DNA from 2 places in the Rhodococcus sp. NPDC049939 genome. Region 1 is predicted to be linked to the other one. Evidence: riboswitches for the same ligand, from Rfam matches in the RefSeq annotation. Region 1 holds a riboswitch; the other holds the start of a gene.
The links. Region 1 has a riboswitch for S-adenosylmethionine ahead of AB0I57_RS12335 (aminotransferase class V-fold PLP-dependent enzyme). Riboswitches for the same ligand answer to the same signal wherever they lie in the genome.
Positions count from the first base shown of each region.

Region 1 (16,097 bases):
CTCGGTCTTCCGTAGCTTCCAAGGGTGGACGGCGCTATCGGGCATGCGCAACGACCAGGGCGTGCTGTGTACCGTCCCGATTCCCGAGGCCATGGCGTACATCTTGCTGCGCGCGCTGCGAGACGACGTCCCCGACGACGAGCTGTGCGACGTCGTCCCACGCCGTGTGCTGCCCGTCAGCGACAAATGGCACCCTTTGCTGTTGCGGGGCCTGACCGTGATCCCGGACCTGCGGCCGGGAGATTCGGTCTGGTGGCATTGCGACCTCATCCACGCGGTGCAGTCGGTGGAAAATCAGCAGGGCTGGGGCAACGTCATGTACATCCCCGCCGCCCCGATGTGTGAGAAGAACGCTGACTACGCGCGCAAGGTCGCCCAGCGCTTTCTCAGCGGTGCATCCCCGGACGACTTCCCTGGCGAAGACTACGAAGTGGGCTGGACCGACAGGTTCGCCGAGAAGGATCTCAACCTCATCGGCCGCCGTGGCCTGGGCATCGACCGCTGACGCGGGCTCCCGTCAACCCTGAACTTCACGTGAAACTGTTCGGGTCGACCCCCTCGCTGTTTTCAGTTGACGATGTCGACAACGACGCGGGTAGGCCCGCTGAGCGTGAAAACGGTAAACGGGCGCTCGGAGCCGGTAGTCCCGATGAACGACTGCATGCGACCCTCTGACCAGCTGACCCCTTCCCGGACTTCGGTCACGACGGCCCCTGTGCCTGGAACAGGGGGAAATGACCTGACTCCAGAGTTGTCGTAGGGAAACGTGATTCGGTCGATGTAGATCTGCAGGATCCCGTCTCCTGCCACAGAGATGGGCCTATTGCTGTTGTCCTGCGCGGCACTGTCGACGTAGCGGGCATGCCAACCAGGCGTCCCGGTTCCGGCGAACTCGTAGACCACCCGGTCGAATCCTGCATGCCGTCCGACCCGGATGTCGGTCAGCGTCAGATCAGCCGACGCCGAGGCCGCCGATGATTGCGGGCCGGAGTCGGCGGGGAGTGTCACATTCGGATCCGATCCCTGCGATGATTGCGGGCCGGAGTTGATGGGCAGCATCACATTCGGACCCGATCCCTGCCTGCCTACCTCTTCTGGAGTCGGTTCGGTCGGTTCGGTCAGTTCGGTGGCGAGGGGACTCGCCGTGCCCTCGTCGGTGACGGTCGTGGTCGCCGCAGCCGATGTTGTCATGGTGCCCTGTGCTGGCTGGCGGTCGGCGCCCCCGCATCCTGTGGCAGTGAATACAACTGTTGCACAAAGGATTCCGGCAGTTATCGTGCTGAGTCGGATCTGCAAGGTGAACCTTCCATGATAGAAATTGTCGTTGCGCAACCAGCGCACACGACATCGGCGGAACGTCGATCGGGCGAACAAGAGACTGCGTTCAGACGTTCGTCACAGGCAAGACTGGGACAGCGCTGCTGAACGCACTCTGCGGCCTCTCGCATCGAGCGACTCGGGCACACTTCGCGTGTACGGCAAGCACCGAACAACCCCTCCCACCTTCCGTAACGAAACGGACCGGTCGGACGACTATCTCATGACCTGATCAATAAAACGAATCGGAGTATCGCCGTGAGATTGTCGTATGCTGTTGGTGCAATGCTCATCTCGACGATGGCAATGCTGATGACGGGGTGCGGCGGAGAGGGCACTTCAAATGGGCAAAGCCCTGAATCCACCCTGCCTCGGTCGACCGTGGCCGCCCCGGCTGTCACCAGCACGACCGCCGGTGTTCCTGTTTCCCCCGTGAGTCCGGCCGATGGCGGCCGCTCCGAAACAGCCAATGAACCCACCGCACCGCCGTTCGTTCCCGCCCCGGCCGACCCCGGCAGTCCCTAGGTCTGAGATTGCTCTTGCGATGGTGGGTTGAAACGGGCTCGAGCGCGCTCGCTTTACTCCTCGTGTCGAAGATGGTGCCCGAGACCACGGCGCGGCAGCTGGACTCCATGGACGAACTCGCCGGCGAGGACGGACAAACCACCCACCCATTCCACAATTCGGCTACCACTCCGGTGGACTGAGATCAGTTCCCCTTCTCAGGCGCCACTTTTCGATGACAACGAGGGTGGAAGCAAGGACTCGGCTTGACAGCGACGCATCGATCCTGCACTCTTTCAAACAGGTCACGAGTACCAGCGTCAAGCCCCGGCTTGCTGGTCGGCAACCCTCCACTGCGGCGGGGTGCTCCGGGTGACGACCGGGCTGAGGTCCAATACCGGATCCGGCAAGCGCGGACTCCTGGGGTATCGCCCCTCTGAAGAGTCCCTGAACGTGAGGGATGTCGTAATGGCTGGTGTATTGACCGCTGATGAATGTGCTGCTCCGCTGGCCCGGGTTTCGGGCTCCGACTTGCAAGTTCCGCTGGTTCAGGGTGGAAATCGTACCTACGTCAACTTCGACTACGCGGCCAGTGCGCCGGCTCTGTCGCAGGTTACCGACCGCGTCGCGGCCCTGCTGCCGACGTACTCGAGCGTGCACCGTGGTGCCGGTTACGCATCCCGAGTGTCAACCGCTTGCTACGAGAAGGCCCGCGAGTCGGTTTCCAGATTCGTTGGAGCGGGCGAAGATCAGGTAGTCGTGTTCACCCGGAACACCACGGACTCGCTGAACCTACTCGCCGGCTGTGTACCCGGTAGTACCGTCGTCCTCGACATTGAGCACCACGCGAATTTGCTGCCCTGGAAAAACTCTCGTGTAGTGCGTGCCGCCGACACTTTGGCCGAGACCGTCCAGCTGCTTGTTGCAGAACTCTGCTCGAGACCCACCGCACTGCTGGCCGTGACGGGGGCATCCAATGTTACCGGGGAGGTGCTGCCGATTGCCGCCCTCGCAGAGGTTGCACATCGTTGCGGTGCAAGGATTCTCGTCGATGCTGCACAACTCGCACCGCATCGGCGGATCGACATCGAGGCATGGGGTGTCGACTATCTGGTGTTTTCCGGTCACAAACTGTATGCCCCGTTCGGGGCCGGTGTGTTGGTGGGACGCCCGGACTGGCTCGACGCCGCCGAGCCCTACCTTGCAGGCGGTGGCGCGGTCCGCAACGTGACTGTCGATTCCACACTGTGGGCCCCTGCCCCGGCTCGACACGAGGCGGGAACACCCAACGTTCTCGGTGCGGCCGCCTTGGCCACCGCATGCGATGTGCTGTCGGATCTGGATTTCGATCGGGTTGCCGAGCACGAGTCCGCCCTTTCGGCACGAATCCGTGCCGGCCTCGGGTCCGTGGACGGCCTGGAATTTCTCCGGCTGTGGGCGGATGTACCCGATACGGTCGGTATCGTGACGTTCACGATTGACGGATTCGAACCGGGGGAGATCGCCGCATATCTGTCCGCGGAACACGGAATCGGAGTACGCGATGGACGCTTCTGTGCGCATCCGTTGCTGGAGCGACTCGGTCGGCCTACCGGTGCAGTTCGAGTGAGCCTGGGGCTTGGAAGCACTTCCGAGGACGTGGATCGACTTGTCCACGCCGTATGCACTCTCGTGGATGGCAAACGGGCCTGGATCTATGTGAAGGAGGAAGGACAGTGGAATCCGGTGCCGGAGACCCGATTTTCGCCGGATGCGCAGGTGTGATCGCACCGCCCGTTCGAGGAACAGCGTCTGTTCACAGCGGGGTTGGCCGGTAGTAGCGGCCCTCGTGGTAAAGCAGTGGCGCTGCGGCCGAGTCGTCGTCGGCGTCGGCATGAACCCGGGTGACGAGGCCGATCACCAGCGTGTGATCCCCGATGGGAATCAACTGGTCCACGGTGACCCGAAGCCAACTGGGAGTGCCATGGAGCACCGGTTCCCCGCTGTCGAGCCTCGCCCAGAGCGACTTGTCTGCGAAGCGTTGGTCGGCGCTACGCGCGAACCGCTGAGCGAGGTGCTGCTGGTGCTCGCCGAGTAGGTGGATCACCACAGAATCGGCGGAGTGCAGAGCCCCGATACTCGAGGAGGTATGTGAGATGTTGAACGACACCAACGGCGGATCAAGTGAAAGGGAGGCGAAAGAGGTGGCGGTGAAGCCGACCGGGCCAGACCCCGAGTCGAGAGTCACGATGGTGACTCCTGCAGGGTGACGGCGCATAGCGGCGCGATAGTCCACCGCACTGATACCTGGTGCGAGTTCGCGATCGCGGGGCAGAGTCGATCGGTGGACTGTATCGGCATTCTCGACTGGGTCGGACAAAGCACTCTCCGGGTCGGCCCGTGTATCGGTTCACGAGATCTGCAGTCAACTATAGAAGGCGGGCCGAGGACTCAGTCGACGTCGATCGCAATGCCCGCTGTGATGCGCACCAACTCCGAGAACGACGTGCGGAAGATGGTATTCGGTTGTCCTGCTGCCGCCCATAGTTCGGGGTACTTGGCCAGCAGTGCGTCGACGTAGGTGGGCAGATTCGTAGGATGTCCGAGCGGTGCGATTCCCCCGATCGGCTGGCCGGTTGCCATCTGCACCATGTCTGCTGGTGCCGGAGCCAGAGTTCCCTGCAGTCGCTTGCCGGTGTTCGCGAGATCGACCTTGTGGGCTCCCGACACGAGCAGCAGGATCGGATCGTCATCCAGCATGAAGACGAGAGACTTGGTGATGGCTCCGATCTCTACCCCCAGAGACTTCGCTGCCTCGGCGGCGGAGTGAGTGGACTCGCGTTGGGTCACGATCACCCCGTGATGTCCTCTCGCGATCAGGGTTTCGGCGACGTGCGCGGCGTGGGGATGCAAGGGGATCGGCATGAACCAAGGGTAGGGCGCTTCACCGGGGAGGACTCCAAGAAGCGTCATTCGATACGAGATCGGAACGGGGCGTATCCGATTCCAGCTCGAGACGCACCGAGCGGTGGAGCCCAGGAGTAATCGGGCCGGTGAGTGAGGAGAGCGTGAGGGCAAGGGGCGCGTGCCCCGATCGGGCGAGGGAGATTCGGTATCGGTCATGGTCATGCGGGCATTCTCAACCTATTGTCGATACCATGAGTATTCAATACTCTAGGTATCATGACTGATGATCGTCGGCCGGACAGTGGTCACGGTGCGGACAGCGGCCAGGTCGAATGGGCGCCGCGGCCGCGTCCCGGTCGTGATGTCGTGCGTCAACGACTACTCGATGCCGCGGCCGAAGAATTCGCCGAACGCGGGTTCAACGCGGCCAGGCTTACCGAGGTGGCGCGACGGGCGGGCTTTACGAAGGGTGCCGTCTACTCGAACTTCGAGTCGAAGCAGGATCTGTTCGCCGAACTCTTCGCGCAGCGTTCCCTCGAGCTGGCGGGCCGCGTCCTCTCCGAGATCGCTGGGATGAGTCCTTCCGACGCCGCGGGAAGAAGTGGAGAGGCGATCGCTTCGTCGATGGTCCGTGATCAGGGATGGGCGCTGTTGGTCCTCGAATTCGGCGTCCTCGCGGCTCGGGATCCACAAATTGCGCAGGCCTACCAGAGAGAGCGGCGACAGTTGCGGGGCCGGCTCATCGAATTGATTGGCGAGCGGGCCCGCGAGTGGGGCGTCGAAGACACGCTGGACGTCCGCACGACAGCTATTTCGCTGATGGCCCTGATCTCCGGCCTGGTGCTCGAGTATTCGGTCGATCCCGAGGAAGTGGATCAGCCGGCGATGGGCGCCGCGGTCACTGCACTGTTTGCGGGCGCCCTCGCCACGGCAGGGCCGGCTTGAATTCAGGCGGTCTTGGCGACGACCCCAGCGAGAAAACGGTCGATGTGCGCCCAGGTGGAATCCTTCGCCGCCGTACCCGCGACGAGTCCGAGATGACTGCCCGGCGCGGTTTCGAACTGCACTGACGGCGAACTCGCAAGCGCGTCCGTGGCACCGCGGACCGATGCGACTGGCGCGATTACATCCTCGGTTCCGCCGATCGCGAGAACCGGGACTCTCACGTCGGCGAGGCTTACTTCCCCGCTCCGGGTCTGGAAACTGCCTGTAGCAAGGGAATTCCCGAGGACCAATTGCGTGCAAACCTGATGGAAGAATCGTGCGGGATATCCCGGCATCTGGGCCATGAACCGCTCGATCGATTCCATGCGGGCGAGGGTCTCGGTATCGTGCAGGTTCTTCGCGATGAACCACGGTTTCGTCAGTTCACGCTGCAGCGCGGTCAAACGGTAGCCGACTTGCACCAACGGTGCGGGCAGACCGCCCATCGGCCCAGTAGCGATGGCGAGGGGGCGATCGCCTGTGAAACGGCCGACGGCACGTAGCGGTGCGAACAGCGACACAGCCTCATAGTCGATCGGCGTGCCGAGCGCCGTCACCGAACCGACGGGGAGGTCGTTTCGAGCGGCCACGGTGAGCAGCGATATCGTCCCGCCGAGGCTCCACCCGATCAGATCGACGGGTGCGCCGTGGTGCCGCCGCGACACGAGATCTACAGATGTGGGAATGATGTGGTCGATCCAGTCCTCGAATCCGAGGTCACGGTCGTCGTAGCCCATCGTGCCGTAGTCGACGACGTAGGTTGCCTTGCCAGTGCCGACCAGATGCCCGGCCAGGCTTTGGCCCGGTCGCAGATCGAAACAGTGAGCGGGCGCCGCCAACGGGGGCACGAGAAGAACGGGCCGATCACCGTCGGACTTGTCGAGGTCGAACCGATGCAGGGCTTGGTGGGGTGCCTCGTGAATGAGGGTGGACGGGGTCCGCTGGATCGGTGCGATTCCGGAGCCGAAGGACAGTCGCCAGGCGTTGCGGGTCAGAGTGTTCAGCGTCGGGCTCCAAGCGATGTCGAGCACGGTGTCCTTTCGTGACGGCGTAGACCCTCCAGGTATGTGTTACGAAAACATACAGCAAATCTGTTTACGGACCTCAGCGGGTGCGGGACCGAGAGGCCAGGAACACACGCAGCGCCGTCGCCGGTCGGAGCAACATTCCCGGACGGTCGAGAAGGTGGGTCACGCGTAGGAATGCCGATCCGACGGCGGGGTCGACGGATACGGCTCGATCGAGCCTGGATGCGTAGGCGTTGGCGAACCGGACCCGCACCGGCCGTCGGCCTGGAACGGCTGGGATTCGAAGGTCGTTGTCCACCGTGAGGTTCCAGGCGCCGTCGATGCATCGATTCGCCTTGCGCAGGAATTGCCGGGTGGGATTTGTAGTCGCCGAATGTAGGCAGTCACGAAGGATCGTCGCCTCCACCGCGGCGACGCTCATGCCCTGGCCGTAGATGGGATTGAAGGAGCAGATCGCGTCGGCGAACGGCACGTAGTTCGACGGTAGGTCGGCCGCCGAATAGTGACGGCGAATGGTGGTCGGAATCCGGTATCGGACTGCATCGCCCACGGGCTCCGCCGCGGCCAGCGCGTCATACATGTCCGGGGCGGGAAACGTCCGCACGAACTCGAGGAACCCGTCTTGGTCGAGTGGCGGCACGTCGATGCCGTATCCGGCGAGGGTGACGATCCAGGTGCCGTCCTCCTGTCTGCCCATGAATCCACTGCGAGGGCTCGACGGCCCTGGTCCGATCCCGATACCGGAATCGCCACCCAGTGCAGATGTATGGAGGCGGAAGTGCCGGGTTGCATAGGTGACATCGATGACCAATTTCTTCTCGGGGGGAGCTCTGAACCCCAACCTGCCGAGCCAGGCGATACTCTGCGAACTGCGACCGGTCGAGTCCACGACGAAATCTGCGGGTACGAACTCGGTTAGGGGACCACCGAGCCGATGCTGCACGTCCACTCCGCTTACCGCCTCGCCATCGCCGACGAGTCCGGTGACGTTTCTGTGGTCGAGTATCTGAACGTTCGGCAGATCCCGAACACGTTGCCGTACTTGCCACTCGACGAGTGGCCGACTCGCGAGGATGCCGGGCACTCCGCTGGTGCCGCGGGCCAACCGGTGCCCGTCGACCACCCAGCGAATATCGGCCAGTGCGTCTCCGGTGATGGCGCCGAGGCCGAGCAGTTCTTCGACGAAGCCGGGGAGAAGGTCCTCCATCGCCGCCCGCCCACTTGCAAGCAACGCGTGCACGTGTCTGGCCTGCGGTACGCACCTTCGGGCGGTGGCGGTTGGAGGCAGACTGTCGCGCTCGAGGACGAGAACGTTCCGGAACGTACTGCTGAGAGCGGCAGCGGCCAGAAGGCCTCCGATGCCGGCGCCGAGCACGATGGCGTTGCCGCCCAACGGTTTGGTGGCACCGCCGCCGAAGCGCTTCCGATATGCCATAGAGGCTGTCCGTTCGCAGACGGTCCAGATAGCTTGATCGTACTTCGCGGGGCCTGAAGGGTAGCGGTTACTCTCTCGTCATGACAGAACAGAAGACTTGGAATGCATTCACCGTCGAATTCAAGGATCACGTTGCGCAGGTAACGCTTGTCGGTCCCGGCAAGGGCAATGCAATGGGTCCGGACTTCTGGAGTGAACTCCCGGAAATCTTCAGCCAACTCGATGCCGACCCCGAGGTGCGTGCGGTCGTGCTCGCAGGAGAGGGCAAGCACTTCTCGATCGGTCTGGACCTGGCTGCCATGAGCGGCGACCTCGGTCCCGTCCTTGCCGGCAACGCCCAGGCCGGACCCCGCACGAAGTTCCACGGCACGATCAAGCGGATGCAAGCGGCGATCAGTGCGGTCGCCGACTGCCGCAAGCCCGTTGTCGCCGCCGTGCAGGGTTGGTGCATCGGTGGTGGTGTCGACCTGATCGCCGCTGCCGACATCCGATACGCCAGCGCCGACGCGAAGTTCAGCATCCGAGAGGTCAAGGTCGCGATCGTGGCCGATGTGGGCAGTTTCGCGCGCCTGCCCGCAATCATCGGTGACGGACACCTGCGGGAACTTGCCCTCACCGGCAAGGACATCGACGCCGCTCGTGCCGCCGAGATCGGACTCGTCAACGAGGTCTTCGACGATACAGATGCCGTGCTTGCTGCAGCGCACGCTACTGCGGCGGAAATTGCCGCGAACCCGCCTCTCGTGGTGCATGGGATCAAAGACGTCCTCGACCACTCTCGCTCGGCCGCAGTCGACGACAGCCTTCGTTACGTTGCCGCCTGGAACGCTGCGTTCTTGCCATCGCAGGACCTGACGGAGGCGATTACCGCCGTATTCGAGAAGCGCACCCCCGACTTCAAAGGCGAGTAGCTGCAAACTTACCGGAAGGTAAATCCCTGTTAAGCAGTTGCCACACCCCTTGATGCGCTTTCATACTTAGTGAAAACAATTAATCACTTAGTGTAACGAGGGAACAGTGTCGCATTCGGTTGAAGCGCCGGTGTCTTTCACGCACCGGCAAGTTCTCGTCATTCTCAGCGGTCTGATGCTCGGCATGTTTCTTGCTGCGCTCGATCAGACCATCGTGGCGACGGCGATCCGCACGATCGCTGACGATCTCAACGGATATTCGCTGCAGGCGTGGGCCACCACGGCCTACCTCATCACTGCAACGCTGGCGACACCGCTGTACGGCAAATTATCCGACCTCTACGGGCGCAAGCCGTTCTTCATGTTCGCGATCACGGTGTTCGTCATCGGCTCGGCCCTTTGCGCGTTCTCGACGTCGATGTACATGCTCGCGGCTTTTCGTGCGTTGCAGGGGCTCGGTGCGGGTGGCTTGTTCTCATTGGCGCTGACCATCATCGGCGACATCGTGTCCCCCCGTGAACGCGCAAGGTATCAGGGATACTTCCTTGCGGTATTCGGTACGTCCAGCGTCATCGGACCAGTTCTCGGCGGCGTGCTTGCCGGGCAGGACTCGATCCTCGGAATCACCGGTTGGCGCTGGGTGTTCCTGGTGAACGTACCGATCGGACTCTTCGCGGTGGCGGTGGTCTTCAAGGTTCTGAACCTCCCGAAACGTCCGGTCGAGGACCAGCGGATCGACTGGTGGGGCGCAATCGCGCTCGCGATCGGTGTGGTGCCGTTGCTCATCGTCGCCGAGCAGGGGCGTGAGTGGGGATGGGGCAGTCCGCAATCTTTGGTGTGCTACGTGATCGGCGTGATCGGGGTGTTGGCGTTCGTACTGGTCGAGGTGGCGATGAAGGACGCCGCGCTCATTCCGATGCGCTTCTTCCGTAACGGCACGTTCACGCTCGGAGTCATCATCAGCTTCGTCGTTGGTGCGGCTATGTTCGGAGGCCTCACCCTCCTTCCGCAGTACCTGCAGGTGGTGAAGGGCTCTAGCCCCACTGTCGCCGGATTCCAGATCCTGCCGATGGTCATCGCTCTCATGGCGGGATCGGTGATCAGCGGTCAGATGATTTCGCGGACGGGCCACTATCGGTGGTTCCCCATCATGGGAACGGCTCTGATAGTGCTCAGCAGTGTCCTGATGCACACAGTGGCCGCCGATACGCCGATGCCGATTCTCATGGTCTACATGTCGATTGTCGGTGTCGGTCTCGGGTTCTTGATGCAGCCGTTGACCCTCGCCATTCAGAATGCGCTTCCGTCAAGGGATATGGGAGTGTCCACCGGCGCGGCGACATTCTTCCGGCAGATCGGTGGAACTGCGGGCGTTGCGATTTTCCTGTCCGTCCTCTTCTCCAGGTTGACCCCGGATATCGGCGAGCGCGTGACCGCGGCGGCAGGTTCTCCCGAATTTCAGCAAGCGGTGGTCGCGGCCACGCAGAGCAACGACCCGGCAGTAGCCGGGCTGGCCCAGGGCATAATCAGCCCGGATCACTCCGCCGTGGGCGGTGTGCTCTCGGACAGTTCGGTGATCGGCAGGCTGAGCGACGTTTTGGCCTTGCCGTTCCGGCAGGGATTCGCCGACGCCGTCGGATACGTCTTTCTGGTGGTGTCGATCCTCGCGGCCGTCGCCTTCGTTCTGACCGTCGTGTGGAAAGAACAGCCACTCCGAACCGAGTCCGGTATCGAGTCTTCGTTCAACGCAATGTCGGAGGAAGATCAGGGAGAAGAACAGGGTGTTTCCCCAAGGGTCACCTCATCGCCCCGACATGCCGCTTCATCTCCCCGGCACAGAGCCTAGATACATGAGGGTTTTATGTCGGTAGGCCTTCCGGGAGCCGCGAGGCCGGAGGAAGGCGACCGGGCCTCGTTGAACTGGTCCTACGCCTTTTAGTCCCGGGGGCAGGTACTCATCACTTCGGCGATCTCCTTGTAGGAGAGTCCTTGGCGCCTGAGTTCAACTGCTCGGCGATGTTTTTCGGCCGCGCGAGCCAGGAAATCCTCTTCAGATACTCGATCTTTTCCAAATCGTCTGTTATCGTTTCGTGACCTCAATGTAAGGGGTACGTGATGTTCGTCCGCGCGTTTGTGTGCGAGCGGACATCTCGAGTGAAAGAGGATCATGAGAAATTCAGTTCGTATCGCCATGACCGCAGCCTGTGCTGCCCCGCTCGTCGCCGCTGTGTTCGCGGCACCGGCCGGCGCGCAGGAGACCGAGGCCGTCACCCTTTCGGCTGCGGTTGCAGGCAACGACTTCGCCGTCAGCATCACCAACGACACAGAGAACGAAATCAAGTGCCAGTGGAACGTGACCGAGGCTGACGCCGACAACATCCTGGTCCAGGTCGGACCCGGAGCCGTCCAGCCCGGCGGTCCCAGCGTCTACGACCCGGTCACCCTCGCCGAGGACGGCGACTACCTGGTCAACTGGTCCTGCTACCGCTTTGATTCCCCGGATCGGTGGGGTTCGGAAGGTGGGAATGTGACAGCCGCCCCGTTCGCCTTCACCGTCGGAGAACCGGAGCCCGAGCCGGACACCGGCAGCCTGGACAAGCTCGACGAGGTGGATCTGGGTAGCCTCGCCGATGTCGCCAAATTCTTGGGCTCGGTGGCCGAATTGGACCTTGGCGGCCTGAGCGGCAGCGTCGGCATTGCCACCGGCAGCATCGACTCCGGCTCTCTGGCCCCGTGATCGAGCAAGTCGTGTAAGACGACGAAGGCCCCGCCAACTCGGCGGGGCCTTCGATCTGGATGAGCTCAATTCGCGGACACCTCGGCTTCCCGGGCTTGCGTCGCTCGTCCGTACTCCTCAGAGGTCGTCTTCCGAAGCGAAACTCTCGGGTTGGCCATTGGTGCATCTGCGTCAACACAGCGGAACGCCGAACCGCGCCACGCGGCGCCACCCGTCGAACTCTTGGAGCAGGGCCACCTCCGCCTCAGACCTGGTAGCGAAAGTGTTTGCAGGCCAGTAGATCGCGTCGACGAAATGCTCCATGAACCGAAGGGCCGTTGTCGACAGCCCCTGTCGCCGTGGTGAAGTAGTTGCCTCAGCAGGCGTCGCGGAATCGTGGAGTCGCCCATTCCAGCCTCTGCGCAGATTGGCGCCCCGGCGCGCGTTCTCGCCTATGATTCGCTCGATGCGTTTGCGGCCTATTCGCTTACGCGGCGGCGAAACCCGAGCCACACCCGAGGCAACCCGTCCTTACTACGAGTAGCGTCCAGGCTTGCCGTTCGGGACCGTGCTAGGCTCGCCGCGTGACTGCCGGGTCGGCCATTGGCCAAGAGCGAGAAGAGTTCCCGGCCGCTGCGTGATCGCGCGGCGGGCCGCGAGCCTGTCTGTCTCGAGAACTCCCGCCCCCAAACATGCGGGTCGCTCACCTCCACTTTCTCTGTCTTCGCCTTCTGCTTTCGTGCTCTCGTACGGAGGCCAAGCTTGTCTGCCCCAGACTCTCGAATCCGAAGAGGAGAACATCCGCAATGACTGTGGAGACCACTACCGACCACCTCGTGGCAGAATTCCGGGCCACCGGCGGAAGAATGAGCGGGCCGCTGTCGAACGCCCGAACCTTGCTGCTCACCACGACCGATGTGCGCACCGGCGATTCGGTCACTACGCCTGTGTCCTACCTGCCCGACACCGGAAATCGCTTTCTGTTGATCGCTGTGCCGGACGAGGCAGGCACGCTGCCCGCCTGGTATGACGACCTGCGCGCCGAGCCCCAGGCAGGGCTCGAGACAGGTGTGTTCGACCTGCAGTCGCGTGCAGAAGTGCTCGTGGGCTCCGGCCGCGACGAGGTATTCAATCGGCTGATCGAAGCGAATGGACCCAAACTTTCGAGCGCCCAGGAGCGGTTCGGGGCGCCGCTGCCGGTGATCGCGCTCTACCCGGTGTCCGCTCGTCCGTCTGCGGGTAGTGGCTGGGGCAATGAGCTGAAAGTCATCCACGACGGCTTCCGCCGTGAACTGGCGCTCGTGCGCCGTGAGGTGGCCGGCGCAGGACCGCGTCTGGCCGCGCAGCTGAAGATCAACTGCCTGACGATGTGCGGCGGCCTGACTCACCACCACACCATGGAGGGCATCCACATGCTTCCCACCGTGGCGGAGAAGCATCCAGAGCTTGCGGCTGTTGTGGCCAGGTTGAGCCAAGAGCACGAGGCGATGGCAGCGTTGCTCGATGAACTGAAGCAACTTCTCGAAGACGAGAACGTTGACCCCACGGAGATCCTGCCGAAGGTCGAGCGGATCACGAGAGATGTCGAAGCCCACTTGGACTACGAGGAGGATCAACTGGTTCCGGTACTGAACGCACTGGCGCCGGGCGACTGAGGCGCGGGCAGCTGATCGGTTGACCTTGACGCTACGTCATGGTTGAGACTTGGCCCATGCGAATAGGTCAGCTCGCGCAGGTTGCCGGAACCACGACGAGGACGGTGCGTCACTACCACCGGCTCGGCCTGTTGAACGAGCCGCAACGTCGATCCAACGGCTACCGCGAGTACACCGTCAGCGATGCCGTCCGATTGATTCGAATCCGTTGGCTGGCGACCCGCGGGGTTCCTCTCGGGTCGGTCGCAGCCCTCCTGGCCGACGAAAGGTCGAGCGAAGACGATCGCGACGTGGTGGCGGATCTTCGGGCGTTGATCGCCACTATCGAGAAGGAACAGGCCGTACTCGCAAGCCGCCGAGCTGCGCTCACCGAGATGCTCGCCGAGGCGGAACGCGGCAACCCGATCTCGGCACTGCCGGCCGAGCTGGCAAGAGCCTTCGCCGACGCCATGGACAACGCGCCATCACGCGCGGTCGGTTCGGCTATACGGCATGACCGAGACCTTGCCGAGGCCCTCGCGATGTCGAGAAGCGCACCGGAGGCACTACTCGCCGGCTACAAGGCAACGATGGCCGATGAACTCCAGCGTGAGCGATATCTGACCCTGCTTGCTGAATGGTCACAGCTCGAAGGGTGCGACCTGGCGTCGGCGGAATCAAAGATCGGTGCACTCGCAGCCGAACTCCTCGAGTTCTTCGATCAGCAGCAGATGGCGATCATGGAGCCATCCGAGGAAGCGGCCGAGGTCGTCGGCGGCTTTGGCGGGGCATTTTCGCTCGAGGATCTGATCCCCGACCCCGCACAACGTGAAGTCGTTCTGCGGGTCCAGCGAGAATTGGTTGCCCGATCCTCGATTCCTGCGGGTATCTGATGATCATGCTCCGGGCGCTATGGCTGTGGATCCGTGGACGTCACGCCGGAATCGAACCGGCTGCGATCGTTCTGAGTGCGCACCGAGGAACACTCGTGATGCCGGCGGCGTTCGCTGTAGCCACGGTCGTCGAGATCGGGGTGCTGCATCTGCTCGTGCCGTGGATGTGGCTTCGGGTGAGCCTCGCGGTCGCATCGGTCTGGTCGCTGCTCGCACTACTTGGGTACCTGGCGATTCATCGCACCAACCCGCACTATCTGACCGACACGTCCCTCGTGCTCCGTCAATCCGGTGAAGTCGTAGCAATCGTCGATCGGACCGACATCGAGTCGATCACGCTCAGGCCCCGATTCACCGAGACCGCACCGACGATAAGGGGCGATCGTCTATGCCTCCCGAACGCCGACGGAACGAAGGTCGATCTGGCCCTTGCCCGTCCGGTCACCGCTCGACTTCCCGCACTCATGCCATCGCGAAGGATCACCGAGGAGGTCAGCCGCATCAGCTTGTATGTCGACGAACCGGTACGCGTGCTCGCAATGTTGGCTCGCCGTGACGATGAGCCCACCACGGCGATCGATACCTCGAGTCGTACGAAAGCAACGTAGCGTCGACTGAGTTGGTGCTCAGCTCAGTGGCTGCCGCTGCTCTCGAGGCGCTTGATCGAAGCTTCGATCTCTGCCTTCGCCTCGGCGACACCGACCCAGTCGGCGCCCTTGACGTACTTGTTCGGCTCGAGATCCTTGTAGTGGACGAAGAAGTGCTTGATGGCGTCCAGCTCGAACTTGGGTACGTCCGTGATGTCCTGGATGTGATCCCAGCGCGGATCGCCCGCGGGTACGCACAGCACCTTGTCGTCGCCGCCGGCCTCGTCGACCATCTTGAACATGCCGACCGGCCTCGCCTCGACGATGACGCCTGGGAAAACGGGTTCGGGCAGCAGCACCATCGCGTCCAGCGGGTCGCCGTCCTCGCCGAGGGTGTTGTCGATGAAGCCGTAGTCGGCCGGATAACCGAACGACGTGTAGAGGTAGCGGTCCAGTTTCACGCGGCCGGTCACGTGGTCGACCTCGTACTTGTTTCGCTGACCCTTGGGGATCTCGATGGTGACGTCGAACTCCACGTCGATTCCTCGCTGTCGTGTTGGTGATGATTCTCTCGGAGAGGATATCGGGTCGAAGATAAGGTTGGTTGTCTGACCACCCACCAACAGCACAGTGAAGACGGAGGCGCGTTGCCGGTCCAGGGAAAGAAGAAGATCGGCTCGTTGGCCGAACGCGATCGCCGAAACAGGCGAGTTCTGTTCGCCTCGATCGTGGTGGTGCTCGCGATGGCGGCAGTTCTGGTGATCGTGGTGACGACGCAGGCCGCGAGAGCGGGTCGCGAAGATTTGAGGAGCGCTACCGAACCTCCCCGGGTCACCGCTGCACCAACTGTCAGGCCGGTGCCGGAAGATGCTCCGATTCCGACCCCGCAGGGGATTGCGGCGGCTTTGGGTCCGGCAGCCGCGAACCCGAATTTGGGTGTTTTCAGTGGAACGGTGACCGACGCTCTCACCGGGCAGGTGCTGTGGAGCCTCAATCCGCAGACACCGGTGATCCCCGCTTCCACTACGAAGATCCTCACAGCAGCATCCGCGCTGTTGTCGCTGCCGCCCGACCATCGGGTGGCGACCAAGGTGGTCCAGGGCGCGACTCCCGGCGAGATCGTCCTGGTCGCTGGAGGCGATCCCACGCTCACCGCCTTCCCGGTGGGCGAGAGCGGTTACTACCCGGGTGCGGCACATATA
Region 1 is NZ_JBFAMC010000003.1:24,813-40,909, forward strand. Features, by position in the region: gene AB0I57_RS12325 (DUF1479 domain-containing protein) at 1-505, shown strand, start outside; gene AB0I57_RS12330 (hypothetical protein) at 568-1,191, opposite strand; SAM riboswitch class IV at 2,125-2,240, shown strand; gene AB0I57_RS12335 (aminotransferase class V-fold PLP-dependent enzyme) at 2,290-3,585, shown strand; gene AB0I57_RS12340 (flavin reductase family protein) at 3,617-4,180, opposite strand; gene AB0I57_RS12345 (YbaK/EbsC family protein) at 4,252-4,725, opposite strand; gene AB0I57_RS12350 (TetR family transcriptional regulator) at 5,074-5,652, shown strand; gene AB0I57_RS12355 (alpha/beta fold hydrolase) at 5,655-6,722, opposite strand; gene AB0I57_RS12360 (monooxygenase) at 6,796-8,154, opposite strand; gene AB0I57_RS12365 (crotonase/enoyl-CoA hydratase family protein) at 8,235-9,065, shown strand; gene AB0I57_RS12370 (MDR family MFS transporter) at 9,172-10,911, shown strand; gene AB0I57_RS12375 (hypothetical protein) at 11,233-11,802, shown strand; gene AB0I57_RS12380 (nitroreductase/quinone reductase family protein) at 12,588-13,436, shown strand; gene AB0I57_RS12385 (MerR family transcriptional regulator) at 13,493-14,308, shown strand; gene AB0I57_RS12390 (hypothetical protein) at 14,308-14,916, shown strand; gene AB0I57_RS12395 (inorganic diphosphatase) at 14,940-15,431, opposite strand; gene dacB (D-alanyl-D-alanine carboxypeptidase/D-alanyl-D-alanine-endopeptidase) at 15,567-16,097, shown strand, end outside.

Region 2 (16,097 bases), on a different contig from region 1:
GATGGAAAGGGTGGTCGGTGAGGACTACGGTGACGCGCGCCTGCCCTCGCAGACCTGGCAGCGGCGGCACTACGCGAAATGCGACTTCCGCGACGCCGACCTCAGTGAGCTCCGTACCGAGTCGGTAGTTTTTGCCGAGTGTGATTTCACGGGCGCTGACCTCGGCGGGTCGCGTCACGCGGGTACTGCGTTCCGATCGTGCAACTTCACCCGGACATCGCTGTGGCACAGCATGTTCCGCCACTGCAGCTTCCTCGGTTCAGAGTTCGACAACTGTCGGCTGCGCCCGGCGACTTTCGACGAGTGCGATTTCACCCTCGCTTCGCTGGGAGGTGCGGACCTGCGCGGACTCGACTTCACCGACTGTAGGTTTCGCGAGGTCAATCTCGTCCGCACCGACCTGAGCGGGGCGGTGCTGCGCTCTGTTGATCTGTTCGGTGCCCGCACGGGCGGCGCCAAGTTCGACGGTGCGGATCTGCGCGGAGCTCACGTCGACGCGGACCTCTGGACTGCTACATCGCTGGACAAGACTCGGATCGAATTGGCCCAGGCCATCGCGTATGCGGCGGCCCACGGACTCGTCGTGGAACCAACCTGACGCATGCACGGCGAACCTGAGAGAATGGGGCACGTGACTGCAACGATCCTGGATGGCAAGACGACCCGCGACGAGATTTTCGAAGACCTGAAGGTGCGGGTGAGCGCGCTGAGGGCCAAGGGAATCACTCCGGGGCTCGGTACCGTGCTGGTGGGAGATGACCCGGGGTCGGCCGCCTACGTGCGCGGCAAGCACAATGACTGCGCCAAGGTCGGGATCACTTCACTCCGCCGCGACCTGCCTGGCGACATCACGCAGGAGAAGCTCGACGCCACCATAGACGAGCTCAACGCCAACCCCGAGTGCACCGGCTACATCGTGCAGTTGCCCCTCCCGAAGCAACTCGACGAGAACGCCGCCCTCGAGCGGATCGATCCCGACAAGGACGCGGACGGTCTGCATCCGGTCAACCTCGGCAGGTTGGTACTCGGTAAGAAGGCTCCGCTGCCGTGTACGCCCCGCGGAATCCTGCATTTGCTCCGCCGCTACGAGGTGCCGATCGCCGGTGCGCACGTGGTAGTCATCGGCCGCGGTGTCACAGTGGGTCGGCCGATCGGCCTGCTGTTCACCAGACGCAGTGAAAATGCCACAGTTACGCTCTGTCACACCGGAACTCGGGATCTCGCCGCAGAGGTTCGACGAGCGGACATCGTGATCGCGGCCGCCGGAGTGCCCGGATTGGTTACAGCCGAGATGGTCAAGCCAGGATCGGCGGTACTCGATGTCGGTGTCAGTCGCACCGAGGACGGACTGCGCGGCGACATCGCGCCGGACGTCGCCGAGGTGGCGGGTTTCCTGTCACCGAACCCGGGCGGTGTCGGGCCTCTCACCCGCGCCTTCCTGCTGACCAATGTCGTGGAACGGGCCGAGCGTGTCGCAGCGTCTCTCGGCTGAGATGGCCGCATGGCGGAGGTTCGCCAAGAGAAACCTCCCGATGATCGCCGTGATCGTCGTGATCGCGGTGGCGGTGGCGTTCGTGCTGGCCGATCGGTGGCGAAGAGGAGCGTTCGTGTTCGGCGCTGCGACACTGCTGGCGGCGGCCATTCGTCTCGTGATGCCATCCGATCGCGTAGGACTGCTAGAGGTGCGCAGCAAGGCCTTCGACGTGGGTGCGCTCCTGGCGGTCGGTGGCGCAATTGTCTGGCTGGCGGTGTCGATCGACCCACTCGGAACCGGCTAGCGATCCGAGCGGGCCTCGCGACTTCTCGGGTGTCAGCGTCCGGTGCGAGCGAGATCCATCGTTTCGCTGAGCAGTTTCGCCACCGCCTCGGCCTCGGTCAGGAATCCGTCGTGACCGTCCTTGGATTCGAGCACCCGGAGCCCGTCACAGGTTGGAAGGTAGTTGGCCAGAGTCTCCATCAAGCGGATCGGGTAGAGCCGGTCGGAGTCGATGCCTCCCACGACGACCGGTGCGGTCACCGTGGCGAGAGCCGCCTTTATCCCGCCGCGTCCACGGCCCACATCGTGCCGGTTCATTGCCTCGGTGAGAAGCACATACGTGCCCGGGTCGAATCTACCGACCAGCTTGGCAGCCTGGTGCTGGAGGTAGCTCTCGACCGAATACCGCCCGCCGAGGCGTGGATCCTCGCCCTCCTGAGGCGAATTCCCGAATCGGGAATCGAGTTCGCCTTCGGTGCGGTACGTGAGGTGCGCGATGCGGCGGGCTATCCCGAGCCCGGTCTGGGGGATCCGGCCCGTGCCGTAGTAGTCGCCGCCCTGCCAGTCGGGGTCACTGATGATGGCCTCGATTTGTGTGCTCTGCGTCCCGATCTGATCAGCGGTCGAGAGTGCGCCCACGGCAAGGACGAGAGCTGAGGCGATCTGGTCGGGGTAGCTGACTGCCCACTCGAGGGCGCGCATTCCGCCCATCGAGCCGCCCATGACCGACGCCAACTTCTCGATGCCGAGAAGGTCGATGAGCTTCTTCTCCGCTGCGATCTGGTCGCGGATGGAGATCTCGGGGAACCTGCTGCCCCACGGCCGACCGTCTTCGGCGAGGGTTCCCGGTCCGGTCGTGCCGCGGCAGCCACCGAGAACATTGGTGGCGACGACACACCATTCGTTCGTGTCGATCGGCGCTCCCGGCCCCACCATCCCGTCCCACCAGCCGGGGGACGGGTGCTCGTCCGAGGCTGGACCGGTCACGTGAGAATCGCCGGTGAGGGCGTGTTCGACCAGAACTACGTTGTCTCGGGTCGGCGACAGCTCGCCCCACCGCTGCACGGCCAGGGTGACGGACGGGATGACTGCGCCGCTTTCGAGCTCGAGGGAGCCGATGTCGACGTAGCCGAGACGGCCTTCGACGGCGGGCAGGTTCTGCAGTTCACTGACGGTCAAGATGTCACCGCCGTCAGTCCGTTTTCGAGGTCGGCGATGATGTCGTCGATCCCTTCGATGCCGACCGCCAGGCGGACCATGCCGGGAGTGACGCCGCTGGCGATCTGCTCTTGCGGGGTCAATTGGGCATGTGTGGTGGACGCCGGGTGGATCACCAGCGAGCGTACGTCGCCGATGTTCGCGACATGACTGTGCAGGGTGAGGGCGTCGACGAACTTCTTGCCTGCGTCGATGCCGCCGGCGAGTTCGAAGGTGACGATGGCGCCTGCACCTCGTGGTGCGAGTTTCCGGGCCCGCTCGTACCAGGGGGAGGAAGCGAGTCCGGCGTACCCGACGGACTCGACCGCCGGCTGCGCCTCGAGGTACTTGGCGACGGCGGTTGCATTCGTAACGTGACGTTCCATGCGCAGGCTCAGCGTCTCGAGGCCCTGCGAGATGAGAAACGCGTTGAACGGGGAGATTGCCGAGCCGAGGTCGCGCAGCAACTGCACCCGCGCCTTGAGCGCGTAGGCCGGTGCACCGAGTTCGGCGAAGACGACGCCGTGATAGCTCGGGTCCGGGGTGGTGAAGCCGGGGTGACGGCCCTGGGTCCAGTCGAAGGTGCCGCCGTCGACGATGACGCCGGCGATGGCCGTGCCGTGCCCACCGAGGTACTTGGTGGCCGAGTGAACCACGATGTCCGCGCCGTGTTCGAGGGGACGGATCAGGTAGGGGGTGGCCACGGTGTTGTCGACGATCAGCGGCAGTCCGTGCTGGTGTGCGACCTGCGATATGGCAGCGATGTCGAGGACGTCGTTGCGGGGGTTGGAGATGGTCTCACCGTAGAGGGCTTTGGTGTTCGGGCGGATGGCCTCGGCCCACTGTTCGGGATCGTCGGGGTCTTCGACGAAAGAGACCTCGATGCCGAGTTTGGGCAGTGTGTAGTGGAAGAGGTTGTATGTGCCGCCGTAGAGGTAGTGGCTGGAGACGATGTGGTCGCCGGCCTCCGCGAGGTTGAGGATCGCGAGGGTTTCCGCGGCCTGCCCCGAGGACAGCATCAGGGCGGCGACCCCGCCTTCGAGGGCGGCGATGCGCTGCTCGACGGCGTCCTGGGTGGGGTTCATGATGCGGGTGTAGATGTTGCCTGGTTCGGCCAGGCCGAACAGCGCGGCGGCGTGGTCGGTGCTGTCGAAGGTGTACGAGGTGGTCTGGTAAATCGGGAGCGCTCGAGCCTTGGTGGTGGCGTCGGAGGTTTGTCCGGCGTGGATCTGTTTGGTCTCGAACGACCAGTTCGACCAGTTCTCGGTCATGTGATGTTCACTCCAGTGTCTTGGCGGCGCGATGAAGGTTTGGTTCGTTGCGCACAGGGCATGGTCGATTCATCTACGACAACAACACATCTTGAACCCCCGATGTCGGACCTGCGCTTGTCACCCGAATATCTATATGAATCAGGAAACCCGGTCATCACCCGGGGCACCCCACCGCGGTGGAGGGTTGCCGGCCAGCTAGCCGGGGCTTGTCGCTGGCGCTCATGACCTTGCGGCCAGTTTAGCGTGTCGAGGCGCGATTATAGGAAGCGGCATTGGTCACACGGTTGAAAACGGCACATCAAGCAGGGTCTTTGCTCGAGAAAGTGTGTTACGCGGCAGTAGAGCGTGGCCCTAGGGTCGCTCGTCGTGGCCCTCGCACACAGCAGTACGCTCGTCTTGTTTGGGTGCGATCTCCCCGTGATCGCTCCAAACGTCTACGTTTGATAAGCGAACCGTTCGCGGACCCACTCACGAAGTGCGCCCGCAACCGTGTGACCAGGAAAACTTCCTAGGAGGACGCGAAGCACCCATGTCCAAAATCAAGGTTGAGGGTACCGTCGTCGAACTCGACGGCGACGAGATGACGCGCATCATCTGGCAGTTCATCAAGGACAAGTTGATTCACCCGTACCTGGACGTGAATCTCGAGTACTACGATCTCGGTGTCGAACACCGCGATCAGACCGACGACCAAGTGACCGTCGACGCTGCCAACGCCATCAAGAAACATGGCGTCGGTGTCAAGTGCGCGACCATCACTCCAGACGAGGCTCGCGTCGAGGAATTCGGCCTGAAGAAGATGTGGCGGTCTCCCAACGGCACCATCCGCAACATCCTCGGCGGCACGATCTTCCGCGCCCCGATCATCATCTCCAATGTTCCGCGACTGGTTCCAGGGTGGACCAAGCCGATCATCATCGGCCGTCACGCCTTCGGCGACCAGTACCGCGCCACCGATTTCAAGGTTCCCGGCCCCGGCAAGGTGATGATCACCTATACGCCCGAGGACGGCAGTGAGCCGATCGAGCACGAACTGGTGAACTTCCCCGAGAAGGGCGGCATCGTTCAGGGTATGTACAACTTCACGAAGTCCATCGAGGACTTCGCGCGTGCGTCCCTCAACTACGGCCTTCAGCAGAACTACCCCGTGTACCTGTCGACGAAGAACACCATCCTCAAGGCGTACGACGGTGCCTTCAAGGACATTTTCCAGCGCATCTACGAGACGGAGTTCAAGCCGGAGTTCGATGCGGCGGGCCTCACCTACGAGCACCGCCTCATCGATGACATGGTCGCAGCGGCGCTCAAGTGGGAGGGCGGCTACGTCTGGGCCTGCAAGAACTATGACGGCGACGTACAGTCCGACACCGTGGCGCAGGGATTCGGCTCGCTGGGCTTGATGACCTCCGTGCTGCTGACGCCGGACGGAAAGACCTGTGAAGCAGAGGCCGCGCACGGAACGGTGACCCGCCACTTCCGTCAGCATCAGCAGGGCAAGCCGACGTCCACGAACCCGATCGCCTCGATCTTCGCGTGGACCCGTGGGCTCGAGCACCGCGGCAAGCTGGACAACACGCCTGAGGTCATCGGCTTCGCTCAGGAACTCGAAGATGTGGTCATCAAGACCGTCGAGGGTGGTCAGATGACCAAGGACCTCGCGATGCTCGTCGGGGGAGATCAGGGCTACCTGACCACCGAGGAGTTCCTCGGCGCGCTGGACGTCAACCTGCAGAAGGCCATCGCCGAGCGGTAGGCGATATCGCGCCGACGCCGCAACAGTGAACACGAAACGGGACGTTCCCTCGGGGGAACGTCCCGTTTCGAATTTCGCGCACCGTTTCGCAAGACACTGTGACCAGCGGGGAACGGCCTGGGAGGGTCGGGAAGAGAGGATCTACGACGAGGCGCTTTCTGTAGGGTGGTCGTAATTTGCCTAGCGTCGAAAGTTCTTCCATGAGGACCTCCGGCTCCGTCCTTACCGCGACCGTTATCGCACGACGTCCATCCAAATTTACGGTCGCGATGCTCGTGCTCGCGCTTGGTGGTTTCGCGATCGGGACTACCGAGTTCGTGGCTATGGGATTGCTTCCCGAGATAGCGTCGGGTCTCGACATCACCGAGCCGATCGCCGGGCATGCCATTTCAGCGTATGCATTGGGGGTGGTCGTCGGCGCCCCGCTGATCGGGTCCCTGGCCGCGCGAGTGCCTCGCAAGACTCTGCTCATCGCGCTGATGGCGACTTTCACGATCGGCAACGCAGCCACCGTCCTCGCACCGGGCTACGGGGTGGTGATGGTCTCACGGTTCGTCGCGGGCTTTCCGCACGGCGCCTACTTCGGTCTCGCCGCGCTCGTGGCTGCGCACCTCGCCGGCCATGGTCAGCGAGGCAAGGCGGTGGGACTCGTCTGGATGGGGCTTCCGGTGGCCAACGTCGTCGGGGTGCCCGTGGCCTCTTGGCTGGGTCAGAACGTCGGCTGGCGAAGCGCCTTCGCTCTCGTCGCGGTGCTCGGTCTGGTCACGATCGGTGCAATCTGGTCGGGCGTGCCCTCTCTCACCCGTATGCCCGTGACGAATCCGCTCACCGAACTCGGAGCACTGCGGCGGACCCAGGTGTGGATGACGTTGATCACAGGAATGGTCAGCTTCGGTGGGTTGTTTGCCGTCTACACGTACATTTCGACGACTCTCACCGATGTCTCCGGACTGCCGTTGTCGCTCGTGCCGCTCGCGCTGATGGTTTTCGGGTTCGGAATGATCACGGGGAACCTTATCGGCGGCCTGCTTGCCGACAGGGCGTTGATGCCTGGCCTGTTCGCCACGATAACCGCGTTCGCGGTGGCACTCGGGGTCTTCGTGGTCGCCTCCCACAATTCCTACACAGCTCTCGTGTTGCTGTTCTGTGTGAGCGCGGCGGGAACCTCGATAGTTCCGGGTCTGCAGACGCGGCTGATGGACGTCGCCGCCGACGCCCAGACTCTCGCGGCGTCCCTGAATCACTCAGCGCTCAACATCGCGAACGCGTTCGGCGCCTGGATCGGTGGTGTGGTGATCGCTGCCGGCTATGGCTACACGTCGCCTGCCGCAGTGGGTGCGATGCTCGCAATGGCTGGTCTCGTTGTCCTCGCCGCCGCGGTCGCCATGGAACGACGCAGTGTCCGTTCGGCTCGGTAGACGCGCGGCCACACCCACCGCTACCGTGCTTGCCGTGCCCCGCATCATCACCACCGTCAATGTCAACGGCGTCCGTGCAGCTGCCCGCAAGGGGCTGACCGAGTGGATCGAGCAGACCGAGGCAGACATCATCTGTCTACAGGAGACGAGGGCTTCTGACGAACAATTGGCCGAGACCCTCTCACCTGCGCTGGAGGCTGGATGGCACCTGGAGTCGGCCGAACCCGAGGCGAAGGGACGAAACGGGGTCGCAGTTCTGTCACGCACACCTGCTGATGCCGTCCGAGTTGGCCACGGTGACCAGGAGTTTCTATCCGCGGGTCGCTATATCGAGGCAGATTTCGGCGATCTGACGGTCGCCAGCCTGTATCTGCCGTCGGGTGAGGCGCTGACTCCCAAACAGGATGAGAAAGAACGGTTCATGAAATCGTTTGCCATCCACCTCTCCACCACCGCGGCGGCAGCCGAGGTTGCCGACAGGCACGTTGTGGTCTGCGGCGACTGGAACATCGCGCACACCGAGCTGGACCTGAAGAACTGGAAGGCCAACAAGAAGTCGTCGGGGTTCCTCCCGAACGAGCGCGAATGGATGGAGGTCTTGTTCGCCGAAGGTTCGGCATGGGTCGATGTGGTTCGGGCGCAGCATCCCGATGTTGCGGGACCGTATTCATGGTGGTCATACAGGGGCAAGGCGTTCGACAACGATTCCGGCTGGCGTATCGACTACCAGGTGGCGACCCGTGCTTTCGCCGAGCGGGCCGAGGCGGCGGTCGTCGAGCGTGCACAGTCGTACGATGCGCGCTGGTCCGATCACGCGCCGGTCACCGTCTCGTACCGGTAGCGAGGAGACGAGCACACCGCACCGATCGACTGAAGTTCGACTCGTGACAAGATCGGACCATGTCGACCCCAGCAGAACAGACGCCTACAACGAAGCCTCGCGTGCTTTCCGGAATCCAGCCGACGTCGGATTCCTTCCACCTGGGAAACTACCTGGGCGCACTCCAGCAGTGGGTTCTCTTGCAGGACGAGTTCGACGCCTTCTATTTCATTCCCGACTTGCACGCCATCACCGTGCCGCAGGATCCGAAGAAGCTTCGCCGCCACACCAAGCGGGCGGTGGCGCAACTTCTCGCGGTCGGTGTGGACCCCGACCGTGCCACGCTGTTCGTGCAGAGTCAGGTTCCCGAACATGCGCAGCTGGCGTGGGTTCTGAACTGCATCACCGGTTTCGGTGAAGCGAGCCGGATGACGCAGTTCAAGGACAAGTCGGCGAGACAGGGTAGCGAGAACGCAAGTGTCGGACTCTTCACGTATCCGGTTCTGATGGCCGCGGACATCCTCCTGTACCGGCCGCAGCGGGTGCCTGTCGGTGAGGACCAACGTCAGCATCTCGAACTTGCCCGCGATCTGGCCACCCGGTTCAACTCCCGCTTCGGCAGGTCGTTCGTCGTCCCCGAGGCCCAGATCATCAAGGGAACGTCCAAGATCTACGACCTGCAGGATCCCAAGTCGAAGATGAGCAAGTCGGCGACCAGTCCTGCCGGTCTGATCAATCTGCTCGATGATCCGAAGATATCGGCCAAGAAGATCAAGTCCGCCGTCACCGACAACGAGCGAGAAATCCGCTACGACCCGGAGGCCAAGCCGGGCGTGAGCAACCTGCTAACCATCCAATCCGCACTGTCAGGCGTCTCGATCGACACCTTGGTTGCCGGGTATGCGGGCAAGGGATATGGCGACCTCAAGTCCGATACCGCCGAGGTCTTGACCGAGTTCGTCACCCCGCTCAAGGCCGAGGTCGACGGCTATCTTGCCGACGAGGCGGAACTGGACCGCATCATCGCGGCAGGCGCGCACCGTGCCCGTGAAGTCGCCTCCCGCACACTCGCCACTGTGTATGAGAAGGTCGGATTCCTGACCCCGAAAGGGTGACCTACTGAGGTTCGGGGGTCAGGCTGGCAATGGCCTGAATCACGAAAGGGGACGTCGGTGGCCGGGATCGAGGTGCAGAGAACGGAAGTTGCCGAGAAGCCGAACTTTCTGGAGAAGCAACGCGCCGAACGTCCCTGGCTCGATCATCTGATGCTCGCCGGCGAGCGATATCAGGCTCAGCAGGGTGACTCCCACGCAGGGGGGATCACGTACTTCAGCATCCTGTCGTTGATTCCCATACTCATGGTTGCTTTTGCGGTCGCCGGGTTCGTCTTGGCGGGCCATCCCGAGTACCTCGACTCGATCCAGGAAGAGATCACCAACAGCATTCCCGGCAGCCTGGGTGACACCATCAACAGCTTGATCCAGTCGGCCATCGACTCGCGGGCCAGCGTCGGAATAATCGGTCTGCTCATCGCTTCGTATGCCGGGCTGAGGTGGATAACGAATGTCCGCGACGCACTCACCGCGATGTGGGAGAACCAGCGGGAATCCAAGGGATACATTCGGACCAAGCTCGGTGACACCCGGGCACTGCTGGGCCTGGGCCTGGCACTGACCCTCTCACTCGGTATGTCCGCAGTGAGCAGTGGATCGGTCGCGCCGCGGGTGGTTACCTGGCTCGGCCTCGAGGACGACATGCTTGTCGGTGTCGTCCTGCGGATTCTCTCCACCCTTCTGGCGCTGGTGTTGACGTGGGCGGTATTCCTTTGGGTGATAGCTCGTTTGCCCCGAGAGCCGGTCGCATTGCGTAGCGCCGCAAAGGCCGCAGCGATGGCTGCGATCCTATTCGAGATTTTCAAACAAGTTGGTGCGGTTTATCTTTCGATAGTCAGCGGCGGTCCCGCGGGCGTGGCATTCGGCCCGATCATCGGCTTGCTGGTGTTCGTGTTCACCACATCGCGCATGCTGTTGTTCTGCACGGCTTGGGCTGCCACGTCCAAAAGGAGCCTCGAGCTTGCACATGTGCCTCCACCTGATCCCGCGATCATTTCGCCGAGGGTCGTGGTCGGCAACGAGTCGCCCTCGCGTGCGGCAGCGTTGATCGCGACGGGTGCACTCGCGGGATTGGGGTTCTCCGGGTTGTTGCGCCGCTTTCGTCGGCGCTAGCGCCGCTGTCGCCCGTATCGGCGCCGTCGCTGGTTCAGGGCGACCGCGCCGAGCACCAGTGCCAGTACAGTTGCGCTACCCAGCACCCCGACAGCGACGCGTCTCATGGCACTGGAGTCGTTCCCGGGACTCGCGTCGCCCGCCGACACCGGCCCCAACTCGGCTGCCGACGGCGTTTTCGTCACGCTGGGTGTCACGTCCTCCGTCGCGTGCAACGATCCGATCGACGCCGACACGGGGAGGGCGAAGCCGTAGTCGAGGAGGCGTGCAGCTTGGTTCCAGGGGCGAAGCGGCTGTGCTTCACCACCCATCAGCGTGACCACCAGTGTTCGTCCCCCGCGTTCGGCGGCACCGACGTACGTGTGCCGAGCGTCGTCTGTGAAACCGGTTTTGCCGCCGAGGGCGCCGTCGTAGTTGTAGAGCAACCGATTGTCGTTGGCCAACACGAATCCTGGTCGATCCTCGTCGCCGGGAATTGCCGGATCTTTCGGGAAGCCCGGAAAGTCAACAGATTCCGTGCGAATCAGGCTCGCGAACGTAGGATTCTGCAGTGCTGCAGCGAAAATCACGGCCTGATCGTAGGGAGAACTACTCATGCCGGGCCCGTCCAGACCGGACGGCGTAGCTGCGCGCGTATCGAGCGCCCCGAGATCCGCGGCGAGTGCGTTCATCTTCGACACAGCAACTTCGACACCGCCGAGTTGGCGTGCCAGGGTGTGGGCGGCGTCGTTACCCGATGCCATCAACAGGCCCTGCAACAGTTGATGGTTGGTGTACACGCCACCCTTGCCGATTCCGGCGGAGCTGCCCTCGATGTTGGCATCTTCGGCGGTCGCGGTGACGGCTGTGTCGAGGTCGAGCTCTTCGAGTGCGACGAGGGCCAGAAGGACCTTGATGGTGCTGGCAGGGCGATATCGGCCGTGTGGATCTTTTGCCGCAAGCACGTCTCCCGACTCCGCATCCGCGATCACCCAGCCTGATGCGACGATGTCTGCGGGCAGGGGCGGGGCAGCATCCGGAAGGATGATCCCGCACCCGCCGAGCTTGTCTCCGCCCACTGGGCTCGCCGGGACGGGAACAGGAGGCGGGACGGTAGCGCCTGGTGCGGGGACTTCCGACAGGTCAATTGCCGGTGCGGGACTTACAGCGAAGGGGCAGCTGTCGGTGTTCGGAGTGGCGAAAGGTGGTGGTGTAGTCGGCGGCGGCGTTACCGGCTGGGCGCCGGAAATTCCCGAGCCCCCCGCTGCAACGGAGAGCGCTACGCCCGCAACGATCAATGCACACCCTCGACGCCACGTCATTGGTAGGAGGTTAGGCGAATGTCGTCGAGGGTCCGAATAGGCACGCTGGGGTCTCACTGGAAACGTGTGTGTACACGTCCCGCATCGAACCGTGACCTACGGGTTTGCGTTCGCCCCCATGGTGGCGGCTATCACGCGGAAAGTCGGCATAGGGTTTCGGTCTGCTGACACCGGCTGAATCGTGAGGTGATCGGCCCCGACGGTGAAGTGTTCTTCGAGGCGCGCGACGATGGAGTTTGTACTGCCGTGGACGACGAGAGCATCGATCACTCGGTCGCTGCCGCCATGATCGAGTTCCTCCGCAGTGAAGCCGAGGCGCATCAGATTGGTTCGGTAATTGCGAAGGTGCAGGTACATCTTGCATGCCTGGCGCCCGAGTTGTCGGGCGGTCCTTACGTCAGTGTCGAGCAGGACTTTATGTTCAGGGGCCAAGATCGAATCCGGGCCGATGAGCCTGCGGGCCTCTCTGGTGTGCTGGGCCGTGATGAATGCCGGGTGGGCACCGCAGGACCGTTGTGCGGAAAGCTCGAGCATTCGCGGTCCCAGTGCTGCGAGCATGCGGCGTGACGCGGGCACACCGGCCGCGTCGAGTTCGTCGAGATACAACGTCATCGAGTCGAAGGGACGAGAATACTTCCGACCGAAGTCCTCGGGGTGACCGACGCCGAGGCCGAGAAGAAACCTTCCCGGGAACCGGGCCTCGAGCCGGTGAAATGACTCTGCGACTTCAGCCGCAGGTGCGTTGCAGATGTTTGTGATTCCGGTCGCCACCGTTATCCGTTCGGTGGCGTCGAGGAGGGCTTCAGATGTTTTCAGATCCGCCGGCGGCGAGCCACTGAGCCAGAGTGTGCCGTAGCCGAGTTCTTCACATTCGCGGGCCATCTCTGGTGAAAAGGCGTCGTCGAGCTCGAACGCTCCGAGCCTTCCCAGATCGGGAGTCTGATCGCTGATCGTCATGCCGGTCCCATCTTCGGTGATTTCTCCAGTGTGCAGATCACTCGGGATGGTGGCCAACACCATCCGCATGCACCTCGAGGGACGCGGGCAGCGTACGCCGACAACTTCGCGATTATGCCTCGACTTCTTTCGACTCGGCGGCTGCCGGTGCTTCGCCGTCCGGGCGCACCGGGCGTAGGAAGCGCAACACCGCGACGAACCCGACCATCGCGACCACCGCAGGCAGCATCATGCTCTGTGCCATCGCCACAGCGAACCCGTCTCTGAGTTCCGACGGTAGTGTGCCCAATTCTGCGACGGTACGTTCTGGGACACCGTTCGCCGTCAGCCGCAGCGTCATCAAAGCGCCGATGGCCGCGACACCTATCACCCCGCCGACCTGGCGAGTGGTGTTGTAGACCCCTGACCCGGCGCCCGCTTGGTGGGGCGGCAAGTTCCTCGTCGCGCTGCTTGCGATTGCAGGCCAGGCCAAGCCGTTGCCCATCCCGACTACCAGCATCGGTAAGGTCAGCGCCCAAACGGACGAATCCGGCTTCATCGTGAGGGCGAGCCAACCCAACCCGATCGCGACCAACAACAAACCAGGTCCGGCAAGGGTCCGCGGTTGCAGACGGTCGAGATGCCGGCCGATGATCAGCGCGAGAACTGCGGTCAGAATCCCCAGCGGAAGCAGCGGCAGAGCGGACCTCGTAGGCGACAGCCCTCCGACGAGCTGGGCGTAGAACATCAACGGCACCATCATCGAGGTGATCGTCGATCCCAGCGCCGCGATGGCGATGTTGGACCCTGTGAAGTATCTGTCCCTGAACAGACCGAGCGGTACCACCGGATCGCTGCTGGTAGAAGCCTGGTGCCGGACGAAGAGTCCCATTGTGAGCAGACCGGCGGCCATCGTCAGCCACACTCCGACGGACCAGTCGTAGGTGTGTCCCTCCTGCAGGCCGAAGATCAAGAGAAACATGCCTACGCCACTTAGCAAGACTCCGAAGAGGTCGAACCGGCGCATCCGCGTCTCGAATGTAGGGATGAACAAGATCGAGAGAACAATGATGGCGATGCCGATAGGGACGTTGACGAAAAAGATCCACTGCCATCCGAGGCTGTCTTCGAGCACACCCCCGGCAACCGGACCGATCGCCATCGCGATGCCCGCAACCGCACCCCACCAACCCATTGCCGTGCCCCGCTTGTCAGGCGGAAAGATCCGGGTGATCACAGCCATGGTTTGCGGAGCCATCATCGAGGCGCCGAGACCCTGAAACACCCGCGCCAGGATCAGCACTTCGATGCTGCCGGAAAGACCGGCCCACAATGAGGCGAGGGTGAAGACCACGAGACCGACAATGTAGATGGCCTTCGGCCCGAAACGGTCACCCAGGCGTCCCGTGACGAGCAACGGTACGGCAAACGCCAACAGATACGCGCTGGTCACCCACACCACGCTTCCGACGTCAGTGTTGAAGCTCGTCATGATCGAGGGGTTGACCACTGCGACGATTGTCGAGTCCAACAAGATCACGAAGAAGCCCAGACACACCGCGAGCAACGCCAGTCGCTGATTCTTCATACGCCAATCCGCCCTTCCGTGGGCATACGCGCCGCCGACGATCCGGAAGAACCGGGATGGAACCCGTAGGGTGATGTAAATCGTTGTGCGCGTAGAGCTGTTGGATATTGTGCCCGAGCCGGGTGGTGTGGTCCAGTGCTACCGGTTGGCAGTCTGAATCCGAAGGCGGGCAGGACCTGATGCTCAGTCGGTGGGTCGCAGGTAGGGCCGCTGGATCTTCTTCCAGGCCTCGTAGGTGGTGCGCGCGTTCTTGGTCGAATGGAGCTCCGAGGTGGCCGATACGGGCACGTCCCACCACGATTTGCTGTCCGGCCCGCCGATCAGGGGATCGGTCTCGACGTGGATGACGGTGGTTGCATCGCTGGCCTTGGCCACCTTGACGGCGCTGGTGAACTCCGATTCGGTATTCGCTCGGATGACATTGACGCCGAGGCTAGCGGCGTTGGCAGCGAGATCGACAGGGAGAACGTCGCCATCGAGGCGGCCGCTGGCCGAGCGGTATCGGTACTGGGTGCCGAAACGCTGGCAACCGACCGACTCGGACAACGAACCGATAGAGGCGAAACCATGGTTTTGCACCAGGACGACGATGATCTTCAGGCGTTCCTGAACGGCAGTCGTGAGTTCGCTCGCCATCATCAGATACGATCCGTCACCGACCAACACGAACACGTCACGGTCGGGGCACGCCATCCGGACGCCGAGCCCGCCTGCGATTTCGTATCCCATGCAGGAGTAGCCGTACTCGACGTGGTAGCCCTTTGAGTCACGTGCTCGCCAGAGCTTGTGTAGATCACCGGGCATCGAGCCGGCGGCGCACACTACTACGTCACGCGGATCGGAGAGCGTGTTGACCAGACCGATCACTCGGCTCTGATCGAGGGTTCCGTCGACTGCGGAATCTGCTGACCTGTATAAGGACTCGACGGTTGATTCCCAATCCCGAACGAGTCCGCTGATCCTGGTTGCGTACTCTTCGTCGACCCGATAGTCCTTCAGTTGGAGAGCCAGCGCATCGAGAGCCTCACGCGCATCGGAGACTACGCTCATGCCACCCTGTTTCACCGAGTCGAGCGACGCGACGTTGATGTTGACGAAACGAACATCGGGATTGCCGAATGCAGTATGGGATGCTGTGGTGAAATCGCTGTACCGCGTGCCGATTCCGATGACGACGTCAGCATCGGCAGCGAGAGCATTGGCGGCCGTCGTTCCGGTGGACCCGATGGCTCCCACGGACTGCGGGTGGTCGTGGGCCAGCGAGCCCTTTCCGGCCTGGCTGTGTCCCGCGGGGATGCCGGTCCGCGCGCAGAAGGCTGCGAGAGAGTCGGTGGCCTGGCTGTAGATCACACCGCCACCTGCGACGATCAGGGGTTTTCTCGAGGAGCGAATGATCGCGGCGGCGCGCTCGATCACCGAACGCTCAGGGAGCGGCCGCCCGACGTGCCAGATCCGCTCGGAGAACAAGGACGCAGGCCAGTCGAAGGCCTCGGCCTGCACGTCCTGCGGAATGGCAATGGTGACCGCGCCGGTCTCGACAGGATCGGTCAGAACACGCATCCCGCCCAGTAGGGCCCCTGGCAACTGTTCCGGTCGCCAGACTCGGTCGAAGTACCGCGACACCGGTTTGAATGCGTCGTTGACGGTGATGTCGCCGCTCGACGGCAGCTCGAGTTCCTGAAGCACCGGAGTACTGACGCGGGTGGCGAAGGTGTCTCCGGGTAGCAGTAGCACAGGCAAGCGGTTGATCGTGGCGAGTGCCGCGCCGGTGACCATGTTGGTAGCGCCGGGCCCGACGCTGGAGGTCACGGCCCAGGTCTGCAGGCGGT
Region 2 is NZ_JBFAMC010000001.1:1,047,631-1,063,727, forward strand. Features, by position in the region: gene AB0I57_RS04735 (pentapeptide repeat-containing protein) at 1-598, shown strand, start outside; gene AB0I57_RS04740 (bifunctional methylenetetrahydrofolate dehydrogenase/methenyltetrahydrofolate cyclohydrolase) at 632-1,492, shown strand; gene AB0I57_RS04745 (DUF3017 domain-containing protein) at 1,494-1,778, shown strand; gene AB0I57_RS04750 (homoserine O-acetyltransferase) at 1,811-2,935, opposite strand; gene AB0I57_RS04755 (bifunctional o-acetylhomoserine/o-acetylserine sulfhydrylase) at 2,932-4,224, opposite strand; SAM riboswitch class IV at 4,333-4,454, opposite strand; gene AB0I57_RS04760 (NADP-dependent isocitrate dehydrogenase) at 4,757-5,980, shown strand; gene AB0I57_RS04765 (MFS transporter) at 6,250-7,398, shown strand; gene AB0I57_RS04770 (exodeoxyribonuclease III) at 7,433-8,239, shown strand; gene trpS (tryptophan--tRNA ligase) at 8,299-9,333, shown strand; gene yhjD (inner membrane protein YhjD) at 9,484-10,443, shown strand; gene AB0I57_RS04785 (serine hydrolase) at 10,440-11,744, opposite strand; gene AB0I57_RS04790 (LLM class F420-dependent oxidoreductase) at 11,841-12,701, opposite strand; gene AB0I57_RS04795 (MFS transporter) at 12,814-14,268, opposite strand; gene iolD (3D-(3,5/4)-trihydroxycyclohexane-1,2-dione acylhydrolase (decyclizing)) at 14,452-16,097, opposite strand, start outside.
Region 2: it holds a riboswitch for S-adenosylmethionine, as region 1 does, so the genes downstream of both, AB0I57_RS04755 (bifunctional o-acetylhomoserine/o-acetylserine sulfhydrylase) here and AB0I57_RS12335 (aminotransferase class V-fold PLP-dependent enzyme) in region 1, are expected to answer to the same signal.